3 regions of the Streptomyces sp. NPDC101191 genome follow, and region 2 is predicted to be linked to each of the others. Evidence: riboswitches for the same ligand, from Rfam matches in the RefSeq annotation. Region 2 holds a riboswitch; each other region holds the start of a gene.

Region 1 (4,312 bases), on a different contig from region 2:
CGGCAACGGGGCCGCGGACACCGCGGCGGGCGAGGGCTACCACCGGGCACTCGGTGCACGTCAGATCCAGATGATCGCGATCGGCGGCGCCATCGGCACCGGCCTCTTCCTCGGCGCGGGCAAGGGCATCTCGATCGCGGGACCGAGCCTGATCCTCGCGTACGCCATCGCGGGCCTCGTCATCTTCTTCATCATGCGGGCGCTCGGTGAACTCCTCATGTACCGCCCCGTGTCGGGCTCCTTCTCGGAGTACGCGCGAGAGTTCATCGGCCCCTTCGCGGGCTTCGTGACCGGCTGGACCTACTGGCTCTTCTGGGTCGTCACCGGCATCACCGAAGTCACCGCCGCCGCCACCTATATGACGTACTGGTGGGACATCCCGCAGTGGCTGTCCGCCCTCGTCTTCACCGTGATCCTCTACGGCGCCAACCTGATCTCCGTGAAGCTCTTCGGTGAGCTGGAGTTCTGGTTCTCGATGGTCAAGGTCACCGCGATCGTCGGCATGATCCTCATCTGTGCCGGCATCCTCACCCTCGGCTTCTCCGACGCCGGCGACACCGCCTCGGTCACCCACCTGTGGAACGACGGCGGCTTCTTCGCCGGCAAGGACGGCATCTTCTCGACCCTGATGACCCTTCAGATGGTCATGTTCGCCTTCCTCGCCGTCGAGCTGGTCGGCGTCACCGCGGGCGAGTCGAAGGACCCGAAGACGGTCCTGCCGAAGGCCATCAACACCGTGCCGTGGCGCATCGCCGTCTTCTACGTCGGCGCGCTGATCATGATCCTCTCCGTCGTCCCGTGGACCGCGTTCAAGCCGGGCGTCAGCCCGTTCGTCGCGGCCTTCGAGAAGATGGGCCTCGGCATCGGCGCCGCGATCGTCAACTTCGTCGTCCTGACGGCGGCCCTGTCCTCCTGCAACTCGGGCATGTACTCGACCGGCCGCATGCTGCGCGACCTCGCGCTCAACGGCCAGGGCCCGAAGGTCTTCACGAAGCTCACGAAGTCCGGCACCCCGCTGGTCGGCACCACCGTCTCGGCCGCGCTGATGATGGTCGGCGTCTGGATCAACTACCAGTGGCCCGGCGAGGCGTTCAACTACGTCGTCTCCTTCGCCACCATCTCCGGCATGTGGGCCTGGATCGTCATCCTGATCTGCCAGATCCGCTACCGGCTCAAGGCCGACCGGGGCGAGCTGCCGCAGTCCTCGTTCAAGGCGCCGGGCGGCATCTGGTTCAGCGTCTTCTCGCTCGCCTTCATCGGCATGGTCATCGTCACCATGGGCATGGACCAGGACAACCGGGTCGCGCTGTACGGCGCGCCGGTCTGGGGTCTGCTCCTGGCCGTCTCCTACCTGGTGCTCAAGGCCCGCAACCCCGAGGGCGTCGCCTTCGCCAAGCGGTCCTGACCTGCATCGTCTCGGCATTCGGGCCGTCTCGTACCACTCCTCGGTACGGGGCGGCCCGTCTGCTTATCCTGTCGGCATGCTGACCATCACCCGAGCCCTGTTCGACCAGATCGTGGAACACTCCCGTGCGGACCACCCCGACGAGGCCTGCGGCGTGGTCGCGGGTCCGGTCGGCAGCGGCCGCCCCGAGCGCTTCATCCCCATGCTGAACGCCGCGCGCTCGCCCACCTTCTACGAGTTCGACTCCGGGGACCTGCTGAAGCTCTACCGCGACATGGACGACCGGGACGAGGAGCCCGTGATCGTCTACCACTCGCACACCGCGACCGAGGCCTACCCGTCGCGCACGGACATCTCCTACGCCAACGAGCCGAACGCCCACTACGTCCTCGTCTCCACGGCCGACACCGACGGCGCGGGCCCCTTCCAGTTCCGCTCCTACACGATCGTCGACGGCGTCGTGACGGAGGAAGAGGTCAAGGTCGTCGAGGCGTACGGGTGACCGCCCGATGATCATGCGAGACTGAGCGCGACCAACGGGCGGCAGGAACCAGGAAGCCGGTGCGAATCCGGCACGGTCCCGCCACTGTGACCACCCTCCCGGGGTGGAAGCCAGGAACTGACCTGCCGCCTTCCCACCACCGACCGGGGACGCGGAGATCCCCGTCAGGAGGCCCGTTCCGTCATGTCCTGGCGCCGTACGCCGCTGCTGCCCGCCGCCGCGCTGATATCCCTTCTCGCCGCCTGCTCGGCCCCCGCCGGCACGCCCTCGGCCCGGCCCGCGCCCGGCTTCCCGTACACCGTCACCAACTGCGGTGTGACGACCACCTACCAGGCGCCGCCGCACCGCGCGGTGACCATGAACCAGCACGTCACCGAGGTCATGCTCGCCCTCGGCCTGGAGAAGTCCCTGGCCGGCACCGCCTACCTCGACGACGCGGTCCTCCCGGCCTACCGGAAGGCCTACGACTCCGTCCCCGTGCTCGCGAAGGAGTACCCCTCCAAGGAGGCGCTGCTCGCCGCGGACCCGGACTTCGTCTACGGGGGGTACGCCTCCGCCTTCGACGCCACCGCCGGCCGCGCCCGCCCCGACCTGGAGCGCTCCGGGATCGCCACCCGCCTCAACACCGAGTCCTGCCCGACCGGCAGGAGCTCCTTCGCCGACCTCTACCGCGAGGTCGACGAGGTCGGACGCACCTTCGGCGCCGCCGACCGGGCCGAGGCCTGGGTCCGCACGGCGAAGGACACCGTCGCCGGCGCCGAGAAGCGCCTCGGGGGAGTCGCCCCCGTCTCCGTCTTCGTCTACGACAGCGGCGACAAGACCGCGTTCACCGCCGGCGGCAAGGGCATCGGCAACGAGATCATCACCCGTGCCGGCGGCCGCAACGTCTTCGCCGACCTCGACAAGACCTTCGGCGACGCCACCTGGGAACAGGTCGTGGCCCGCCGGCCCGAGGTCGTCGTCATCTACGACTACGGGACCACCACCGTCGAGCAGAAGAAGAAGCGCCTGCTCGACGACCCCGCCCTGCGTGAGGTCCCCGCGATCAGGAACCGCCGCTTCGCCGTCATGCCGCTCTCCGACACGGTCCTCGGCGTGCGGGCCCCCGCCGCCGTCGACAAGCTCGCCGCCCAGCTGCACCCCGCCCGATGAGCCCCGCGCAGCGGTACCCGGCCGTCGTCGCCGGGCTGCTCGTGGCGCTCGCCGCGGCCGTCGTCGCCTCGCTCGCGCTCGGCTCCGTCCGCGTCCCGCCCGGCCAGGTGCTCGACGCCCTGACCGGGCGGGCCGGGCCCTCCCCGTACCGCACGATCGTGCTCGACGTACGCCTGCCCCGGGTGCTGCTCGGCGCGATCGTGGGCGCCGGACTCGCCGTCGTCGGTGCCGTCCTCCAGGCCCTCGTCCGCAACCGGCTCGCCGACCCCTTCCTGCTCGGGATCTCCTCCGGAGCCTCCGCGGGCGCCGTGGGCGTCCTCGTCCTCGGCGTGGCCGGCGGCCTCACCACGAGCGTCGCCCTGCCCGCCGGGGCCTTCGCCGGCGCCCTGCTCTCGCTCGTCCTCGTCTACGCCCTCGCCCGGCGCGGCGGCACCCTCACCGGCGCCCGGCTCGTGCTCGCGGGCGTGGCCGTCTCCTACATCCTGTCCGCGCTCACCACCCTGCTCCTGGTCGTCGCGGGCCGGCCCGAACAGTTCCAGGAGGCGCTGTTCTGGTCCCTCGGCGGCCTCGGCAGCGCCCGCTGGGACAGCCTCGTGCTGCCCGCCGCCGTCCTCGCCGTCGGCATCGGCCTCCTGCTCACCCTCGCCCGGCCGCTCGACCTGCTGCTCGTCGGCGAGGAGGGCGCCACCGTCCTCGGCCTGGACACCGCCCGCTTCCGCGCCGCCGTCTTCGTCCTCGCCTCCCTGGTCACCGCCGTCATGGTCGCGGCCAGCGGCGCCGTCGGCTTCGTCGGCCTGATGGTCCCGCACGCCGCCCGGCTGGCCGTCGGCGCACCGCACCGCCGGCTCCTGCCGGTCGCCGCCCTCGGCGGGGCCGTCGCCCTGGTCCTCGCCGACCTCGCCGCCCGTACCCTCGCCGCGCCCCAGGACATCCCCGTCGGCGTCCTCACCGCCCTCACCGGCGGCCCGTTCTTCCTCTGGCTGATGCGCCGCCGCGCGGAAGGAGTGCCCGCATGACCGGACTGCGCGTGCGGGGGATGTCGTACGAGGACCGGCTGCACGCCGCCGACCTGGTCGTCCGCCCCGGCGAGACCGTCGGCCTCGTCGGCCCCAACGGCAGCGGCAAGACCACCCTGCTGCGCTGCGTCTACGGCACCCTCGCGCCCACCGGCGGCCACGCCCTCCTCGACGGCGCCGACCTGCGCGCGATGGGGCCGCGGGAGCGGGCCCGCCGGGTGGCGACCGTGCCACAGG
Region 2 (4,312 bases):
TCCGGTCCGTGAGCCCCGTCTCGACCTCGGCGCGCACGAGCTGGCCGGCTGGTCGTGCGTCACCGGCTCGCGGGCGACGGGCGCGCTCTCCGCCGGCTTCCTCCTCGCGGGCGCCGCGGGGCTGCTCCTGGCCCTGTTCCTCGGCCCCTGGCCGTACGCCCTGATCGGCCTGGTGGGCCTGGTCGTCGGGGTGCCCGGGCTGGCGCTCTCGCAGGTCCGGGTCACCGTCGACCGGCGCGGCCTGACCGTCACCCCGTCCCTGGTGTCCCGCCCGCGCATCCGGATCCCGCTCGACGAGGTGGTCTCGGCGAGCGTGCGCGACGTCGACGCGTTCGCCGAGTTCGGCGGCTGGGGCTACCGCACCCGGTCGCACCGCTCCGGTCTCGTCCTGCGCTCCGGCGAGGCCCTCGTCGTACGCCGGGCGGGCGGCTGGGAGTTCGTCGTGACCGTCGGCGACGCGGCGACCGCCGCGGGCCTGCTCAACACGCTGGTCACCCGTGCCTGAGCGGGACATCGCCGGGACTGAGAGGATCTGACCGTGCTCTTCCGGGTCGACCCCGCCTCCGCCGCCCCGCTCGGCGACCAGATCGCCGCCTGCGTCCGCGGCGCCCTCGCCGACGGCACCGCCGCCCCCGGCGAACGCCTGCCCGCCGCCAGGGAGCTCGCGGACTCCCTCGGCGTCAACGTCCACACCGTGCTGCGCGGCTACCAACGCCTGCGCGAGGAGGGCCTGATCGAGCTGCGCCGCGGCCGGGGCGCCGTGATCGTGGCGGGCGCGCAGGGTCCCGGCCGCGCCCAGCTCGTCGAGCGCCTGCGGGAGCTGGCCGCCGAGGCCCGGCGCCTCGGCCTCACGGACGAGGAGTTCCTGGACCTCGCCCGGTCGGGACTCGGTTGACGGGCGGCATCAGCCGGCCGGCGCTCCCAGGCGCACGTTCCAGCGCCCCGAGCGGCCCGACAGCTCGACCCGTTCCAGCGGGCGCACGTCGAGGCGCCAGAAGACCGCCTCCGGTGCGCCCAGCGCGTGCGCGACGCCCGCGCGGATCACGTCCGCCTCCGCGAAGGCGATGACGGTGCCCGGCTCCAGGGCGTCCATCCAGTCCGCGACCCGGGCGCGCAGTTCCCGCAGGGACTCGCCGCCGTGCGGGGCGGCGGCCGGATCGGACAGCCACGCGGCCACCGACTCCGGTTCGCCGGCGCTGAGTTCGTCCAGGCTCCGGCCGCGCCACCGGCCCATCGCGCAGCCCGCGAGCGCCGGTTCGGCGGCCACGTCCGCGTGGCCGAGGAGGGCGGCCGTGTGCGCGCAGCGGGGCGACGGCGAACGGAGCAGCCGGACCCGGGGCCCGGGGCACAGCGGGGCGACGCTCCCGTCCCGCGGCGGCTCCAGCGGACCGGCGTCGTCGAACCGCGCCTCGCGCAGGCCCCGGTTCATGGCGGGCGCGATCAGGGCGAGGCGCACGGTCCCGCTGCCGGTCCCGGGCGCGGACGTGGGCGTGGTCATGGGTGATTCATCCCTCAGCGTTTCAGGCGGTCTTGGCGTGTAGTGATCGGCGCGGTACCGTCAGTCGACATTTCCATATGAACGACGACGGCGAGACGGAAGCCCGGTGCAAGTCCGGCACGGTCGCGCCACTGTGAGCCGCCCCCAGCCCGTGGGCGGTGAGTCAGACCCGACGACCGTCGTCGCGCACCACCGTATGGGACGCGAGTTCCCGAGGAGGTTCCACCATGGCCGAGGCCATTGCGTCGCCCGCCGTTCCGTCCACCCCCGCCGTCACGGTCCCGCTCACGCTGCCGGTCCGCGCCGTGCTGCCCTGGGCGCTGTTCGTCGGTGTCCTGATGCTCGTCGCGCTCTACTTCGTCGGCGCGGAGCAGGGTGCCACCTCTCTGTTCGCCGGCAGCGACGTGCACGAGTGGGTGCACGACGGACGTCACCTGCTCGGTTTCCCCTGCCACTGAGGGGCCACCGCAGTCATGTCGTCCCCCGCTCACGTCCCCACCGCCCCCACGGGCTCGCTCGTCGGAAGACTCCTGCTCCGCGGCCTGCTCGCGGGTCTGATCGCCGGACTGTTCGCCTTCGCCGTCGCCTACGTCGCCGGTGAGCCGTCCGTCAACGCCTCGATCGCCGTCGAGGAGGCCGCCGCCAAGGCGGAGCACGCCGCGCCGGCGCACGACCACGGCGCCAACGGAGCGGCCACCCAGGCCGACTCCGAGGAGGAGATCGTCAGCCGGGACCTGCAGTCCACCGCGGGTCTCGCCACCGGCGTCCTCGTCTACGGCGTCGCCCTCGGCGGCATCGCCTCCCTGGCGTTCTGCTTCGTCCTGGGCCGGGTCGGCCGGTTCACCGCGAAGGCCACCGCGGCGCTCGTCGCGGCGGCGGCCTTCACCACGGTGTATCTGGTGCCGTTCCTGAAGTACCCGGCGACCCCTCCGGCCGTCGGCAATCCGGACACCATCGGGAAGCGCACCACGCTGTTCTTCCTGATGATCCTGCTGAGCGTGCTGCTCGGCATCGCCGCGGTCGTCGCGGGCCGCCGGCTCGCGCCGCGCCTCGGCAACTGGAACGCGACCGTCGTCGCGGGCCTCGGTTTCGTCGCCGCGGTCGGGATCGCCTGCGCGTTCCTGCCCGGGAACGAGGACTCGGTGGCGGGTACCTTCCCCGCCGCCGTGCTGTGGGACTTCCGGCTCGCGACGCTGGGCATCCAGGCGGCCCTGTGGGTGGTCTTCGGACTCGCCTTCGGGCTGCTCGCGGAACGGCTCCTCGCACCGAGGACGGAGACGGCGCAAGCCGTCGGGGCGGCCGCACCGGCCGCCTGAACCCGGTGCCGCGCCGACGCGACCGGCCCCGTCCGCCCGATGAGGCGGGCGGGGCCGGTCGCGTTCCAGGCCGGTTTCTTTCGGATCAGGCCAGCTCCCGCACCGGCGTGCCGTCCAGGAAGGCCTCGATGTCCTCGACCGCCTGGCCGAAGTAGCGGGCGTAGTTGCCCTCGGTGACGTAGCCGAGGTGCGGCAGCGCGAGGACGTTCGGCAGGGTGCGCAGCGGGTCGTCGGCGGGCAGCGGCTCAGTCTCGTACACGTCCAGGCCAGCCCCCGCGATCCGGCCCTCGCGCAGGGCGCCGAGCAGTGCCGGGCCGTCGACGAGACCGGCCCGTGAGGTGTTGACGAGATACGCGCTCCGGCGCATGGCCCGCAGTTCCGGCTCCCCGATCAGGCCGCGGGTGCGGTCGGAGAGCACCAGGTGCAGGGAGACGACGTCGGCGGCTCCGAGCAGTTCGTGGAGCGAGGCCGCGCGCCGTACGCCGTGCCCGGCCGCGCGCTCGTCGGTGAGGTTCGGGCTCCAGGCGATCACGTCCATGCCGAAGGCCTGCCCGATCCGCGCCGTGCGACCTCCGATCCTGCCGAGGCCGACGAGGCCGAGGGTGCGGCCCTCCAGGTCCGCGCCGACGGTCGACTGCCAGGGTCCGCCGTCGCGCATCGCCCGGCTCTCCGTGTGCACCTGCCGGACGAGCCCCAGGATCAGCGCCCAGGTGAGTTCGCTGGGCGGTACGGAACTGCTGTCCGTGCCACAGACGGTGACGCCCCGGGCGCGGGCGGCGGCCACGTCGACGGACGCGTTGCGCATCCCGGAGGTGATCAGCAGCCGCAGCCGGGGCAGGCGGGCGAGGAGCGCGGCGTCGACGGGGGTGCGCTCCCGCATCACGACGAGGATCTCGCAGTCCTCGACGGCGGCGACGAGCTGGTCCCGGTCGACGAGGTGCTCCCGCAGGACGCGCACCTCGACCCGCCCGTCGAGCGGGCCCCAGTCGGCGGAGGAGAGGGCGACGCCCTGGTAGTCGTCGAGGATCGCGCAACGCAGCTTCATGCACCGCATGATGGCGGACGTGAGCCGGCCGCGGCCCGCCGGGGGCGCGCGGCTACTGCCAGTTGATCCGGGCCTTGACCGCGCGGGCGGCCTTCCACCCGTAGCTGAGGGCGTACGCGGAGACCGCCGACGGGGCCGGCTTGATCTGGAGGACCAGCTGGTCGCCGCGCGGCCCGATCCGTACGGTGTGCGGCTTCCTGCCCGAGCCGGGCAGCGAGACGGCGTGCTCGTCGGCGCGCTTGCTGACCTTGCCGCCGAGGGCGCCGCCGAGGCTGCCGCGGGCGCTCAGGCCGTGCGAGGTGCAGCGCAGCGAGAGGTGCCAGTCGCCCTTGGGGAGGACGGTGCCGCCGTCGGCGGTGGCCAGGTCGACGGAGGCGCGGAAGCAGGCCCGCCCGTAGTCGTAGGTCTCCTTGCCGCGGGTGACGGTCAGATGCGGAGAGGGGACCTGCTCGG
Region 3 (4,312 bases), on a different contig from region 2:
GGAAGGGGGCGGCCCGGACAGGCGGCCGGGACCGGTTACCGGGGGCCGGGTCGGCCGCCCCCCGCCGGGGGCGGAGCGCGGCGCCCCGCCCCCGGCGGTGGTGGGATCAGGACGGGGACAGCTCGGCGCGCACCGTCCGCGCCGCCGCCACGAGGTGGTCCAGGGAGGCCCGGGTCTCGGGCCAGCCGCGCGTCTTCAGCCCGCAGTCCGGGTTGACCCACAGCCGCTCGGCCGGGATGGCACGCAGACCGGCGCGCAGCAAAGCGGCCGCCTCCTCCGGGCTCGGGACGCGCGGGGAGTGGATGTCCCAGACGCCCGGTCCGGCTTCGCGCGGGTAGTCGTGGGCGGCGAGTTCGCGGGCGACCTGCATGTGGGAGCGGGCCGCCTCCAGGCTGATGACGTCGGCGTCGAGGTCGTCGATGGCCTGGACGATGTCTCCGAACTCGGCGTAGCACATGTGGGTGTGGATCTGGGTGTCCGGCCGCACCCCGCAGGTGCTGAGGCGGAACGCCTCCGTCGCCCAGGCCAGATAGCCCGGACGGTCGGCGGCGCGCAACGGCAGGGTCTCGCGCAGCGCGGGCTCGTCGACCTGGATCACAGACGTGCCCACGGCCTCCAGGTCGGTCACCTCGTCGCGCAGGGCGAGCGCCACCTGCCGGGCGGTGTCGGCGAGCGGCTGGTCGTCGCGGACGAAGGACCAGGCCAGCATGGTGACGGGCCCGGTGAGCATGCCCTTGACCGGCCGGTCCGTGAGGGACTGGGCGTACGAGGTCCAGCGGACCGTCATCGGCGCGGGGCGGGAGATGTCCCCAGCCAGGATCGGCGGGCGTACGTAGCGGGTGCCGTACGACTGGACCCAGCCGTGCCGGGTGGCCAGGTAGCCGTCGAGCCGCTCGGCGAAGTACTGCACCATGTCGTTGCGCTCGGGTTCGCCGTGGACGAGGACATCGAGACCGGCCTCCTCCTGGTAGGCGACCACCTCCTCGATCTCGGCGCGGATGCGCTCCTCGTAGCCGTCGGCGTCGATCCGGCCGGCCCGCAGGTCCGCGCGGGCGCCGCGCAGTTCGGCGGTCTGCGGGAAGGAGCCGATCGTGGTGGTCGGGAGCAGCGGCAGGCGCAGACGGGCCCGCTGCGCCGCTGCCCGCTCGGCGTACGCCTCCGAGCGGCGCGCGTCGGCCGGTGTGACGGCCGCCGCGCGGGCGCGCACGTCGGGGTTCCGCGTGAGGGGGGAGTGCGCGCGGGAGGCGAGGGCGGCGCGGTTCGCCGACAGCTCCCCGGCCACGGCGGCCGCGCCGGCCGACAGGCCCTTCGCCAGGGTCACGACCTCCGCCGTCTTCTGCCGGGCGAAGGAGAGCCAGCGCAGGATCTGCGGGTCGACGTCCTTCTCGGCGGACGCGTCGAGGGGCACGTGGAGGAGCGAGCAGGAGGCGGCGACGTCCACGCGGCCGGCGAGTCCGAGCAGCGTGCCGAGGGTGGCGAGGGCCTTCTCCAGGTCGGCGACCCAGACGTTGCGGCCGTCGACGACGCCGGCGACCAGACGCTTGCCGGGGAGGCCGCCGACTGCGGCCAGGTCGTCGAGGTTGGCGGCGGCGGGGCCGGTGAAGTCGAGGGCGAGTCCTTCGACGGGCGCCTTGGCGAGGACGGGCAGGGCGTCGCCGAGGCGGTCGAAGTAGGAGGCGACGAGGAGCTTCGGCCGGTCGGTGAGCGCGCCCAGATCCCGGTAGGCGCGTGCGGCGGCGTTCAGCTCGGCCGGCGTGCGGTCCTGCACGAGCGCGGGCTCGTCCAGTTGCACCCACTCCGCGCCGGCTGCCCGCAGGTCGGCGAGCACCTCCGCGTAGACGGGAAGGATCCGGTCGAGCAGCGTCAGCGGGTCGAAGCCGGCGGCCACGCCCGGCGCCGGCTTCGCGAGCAGCAGATAGGTGACGGGCCCGACCAGGACCGGCCGGGCGGTCAGGCCGAGCGCGAGGGCCTCGCGCAGTTCGGCGACCTGCCGGGCGGAGTGCGCCGAGAACACCGTGCCCGGTCCCAACTCGGGTACGAGATAGTGGTAGTTGGTATCGAACCACTTCGTCATCTCCAGCGGCGCGACCTCCTGTGTGCCCCGCGCCATGGCGAAGTAGCCGGCGAGCGGGTCCGCGGCGACGGCCTCCCGGTGGCGCTCCGGGATCGCGCCCACCATCACGGTGGTGTCGAGCACGTGGTCGTACAACGAGAAGTCGCCGGTGGGGACTTCATCGATTCCGGCCTCGGCCAGGCGCCGCCCGTTCGCGGCGCGCAGCCCGGCGGCGACGGACCGGAGTGCCGTGGCGTCGACCCGTCCCTTCCAGTACCCCTCGACGGCCTTCTTCAGCTCTCGGCCCTGGCCCTGACGGGGGTAGCCGTACACGGTGGCCTGTGCCGCCGCGGGTGCGGTCCTCGTGGTCACGGAGATCTCCTTCGCGATCTGCATCCCTGAGATCCCGGCGGGACGGGGGCGCGAAGGGGTGACGGACGCGACGGAGGCGAGGAGGCGCCCGGCGCCGTCGTCCGTCTCGTTCCGCTCCGACCCGCCCTCGAGGTCACCGGGGATTCCGCGCGCGGAGCCGTCCGCGTGCGGGCAACGGGCAGGTCTTCGGACTCGCGGGCACGCCCTCCTGACGGAGGACTCCTACTGGCCGTCGCTTCCCGGACCGTGCGGTCCAGTGCTGTGTGACGGCGGTCGTTCCCGCTCACCGCTGCGGGGCAGTCCCGGATTCCCACCGGGTTCCCTCTTACGACGCGCCCGCCTGGATGGCGGGGGCGAACCAGCTGCACTGTCACCCTACATGCGGCCCTCGCGGGCCGGGTGGTGTCGGACGGAAGGGGTCATGTCCGAACAGCGAGGCAACCGCGGGTTCCCCGCTCACACGCGCGGGTGATCAAGCCCCTCCCGGGGGCCTCCGGACAGGCGGCGACGGGTGATCGATCCCTAGTATGCCGGTACATGTTGCTTTGGCTGCTCAACAACGTCAGCACCTTCACGCTCACCGTCGTCACCGTCGGCGGAACGGTCCTCCTGGCCGTGCTCGGCAGCGTGCTCTTCCGTCGCAGGTACCCGTCGCTGGCCGAGGGCGAGCACAACGACATGGTCGGGGTGACGCTGGGGATGTTCGGCGCGATCTACGGGATCATCCTGGCCTTCGTCATCGTCACCCTCTGGACGCAGCTGGACAGCACACAGACCATCGTCGCCACCGAGGCAACCGACGCCGCGCTCATCGCCCGCGACGCCGCCGCCTTCCCGCCGCCGGTCCGCGCCCGCGTCGACGAGGCGCTCAGCGGCTACGTCCACACCGTGGTGGAGGACCAGTGGCCCCGGATGCGCGCCGGAGCGCCCGACTACGGGACCACCGGCGGCAAGCTGCAGGCCGTCTACGACGCGCTGCAGACCTACGAGCCGACGAGCACCCGCGAGGAGGTCTTCTACGAGTCGGCCGTCGGTCACCTCAACGACGTCGCCGCCCAGCGCAGGGCGCGCCTGACCATGGCCGAGCAGCAACTGCCCCCGCTGCTCCAGGTCCTGGCCTTCGGTGGCGCGCTCGTCCTCATCCCGCTCACCTTCCTTTACGGCATGCGCAGGATGCGGATCCAGCTCCTGTTCGTCTCGTCGGTCGCCGCCCTCATCGGCTTCAGCCTGCTGCTCGTGTTCGTTCTCGACCGCCCCTTCGCCGGGGACCTCAGCGTGAGCCCGACGCCGTACAAGGAGGGGGCCCTCGCCCGGTACTGGTCCGGTCCCGGCGGCGGGCCGCAATAGCGGACGGCCGCGGTCCGCCCACCGCGGGCCGCGGCGGAGCGCGTGCGTTTGGCAGACTGGCGCGGTTCGATCATGAGTCGTCACCGATCCGTCTGAGGAGCCGCGCCGTTGAGCGTCACCATCGAAGGACAGATAGACATCGCGGGCCCGGTGGGCAAACTGCTCCACCGGCGTCCGCTCCACCACAGCACGGTCATGCAGGGCTTCGGCATCGACCCGGTGTCCGGCGACATCTTCGTGCTGCAGATCATGCAGGGCGACGTCCGGCTGCCCGACGAGCCGGCGGCCGTCGACTACGCGACCCGCAAGACGAACGGCGACCTGTGCCTGACCCGGCTCGACCAGGCCGGCGCGATCACCGGATACATGTACCTGCGCGGGTTCGGACACGGCGTCAGCCTGGGCGTGGAGAACCGCGACGGGACGATCTGGCTCTGGACCGAGACCGCGTCCTCGCCCAACAGCAAGAACGAGGGCTACGGCACCGCCGTCACCAGCTTCCCGTTCGGCACCGGGACGACCATCGACCACGGCTCCCCG

Evidence for each region. Region 2 has a riboswitch for cobalamin ahead of ACIRQF_RS14630 (CbtB-domain containing protein). Riboswitches for the same ligand answer to the same signal wherever they lie in the genome.
Region 1: another riboswitch for cobalamin. It lies ahead of ACIRQF_RS34385 (ABC transporter substrate-binding protein); the one in region 2 lies ahead of ACIRQF_RS14630 (CbtB-domain containing protein).
Region 3: another riboswitch for cobalamin. It lies ahead of metE (5-methyltetrahydropteroyltriglutamate--homocysteine S-methyltransferase); the one in region 2 lies ahead of ACIRQF_RS14630 (CbtB-domain containing protein).

Annotation. Positions count from the first base shown of each region.
Region 1 covers NZ_JBIWOU010000012.1:104,609-108,920, reverse strand. The annotation lists gene ACIRQF_RS34395 (amino acid permease) at 1-1,405, shown strand, start outside; gene ACIRQF_RS34390 (Mov34/MPN/PAD-1 family protein) at 1,482-1,907, shown strand; cobalamin riboswitch at 1,918-2,048, shown strand; gene ACIRQF_RS34385 (ABC transporter substrate-binding protein) at 2,091-3,059, shown strand; gene ACIRQF_RS34380 (FecCD family ABC transporter permease) at 3,056-4,075, shown strand; gene ACIRQF_RS34375 (ABC transporter ATP-binding protein) at 4,072-4,312, shown strand, end outside.
Region 2 covers NZ_JBIWOU010000003.1:315,722-320,033, reverse strand. The annotation lists gene ACIRQF_RS14645 (hypothetical protein) at 1-505, shown strand, start outside; gene ACIRQF_RS14640 (GntR family transcriptional regulator) at 539-895, shown strand; gene ACIRQF_RS14635 (histidine phosphatase family protein) at 905-1,498, opposite strand; cobalamin riboswitch at 1,550-1,690, shown strand; gene ACIRQF_RS14630 (CbtB-domain containing protein) at 1,726-1,956, shown strand; gene ACIRQF_RS14625 (CbtA family protein) at 1,972-2,814, shown strand; gene ACIRQF_RS14620 (D-2-hydroxyacid dehydrogenase family protein) at 2,900-3,859, opposite strand; gene ACIRQF_RS14615 (glycosyltransferase family 2 protein) at 3,912-4,312, opposite strand, start outside.
Region 3 covers NZ_JBIWOU010000002.1:636,660-640,971, reverse strand. The annotation lists gene metE (5-methyltetrahydropteroyltriglutamate--homocysteine S-methyltransferase) at 107-2,449, opposite strand; cobalamin riboswitch at 2,585-2,803, opposite strand; gene ACIRQF_RS09940 (DUF4239 domain-containing protein) at 2,963-3,772, shown strand; gene ACIRQF_RS09935 (hypothetical protein) at 3,881-4,312, shown strand, end outside.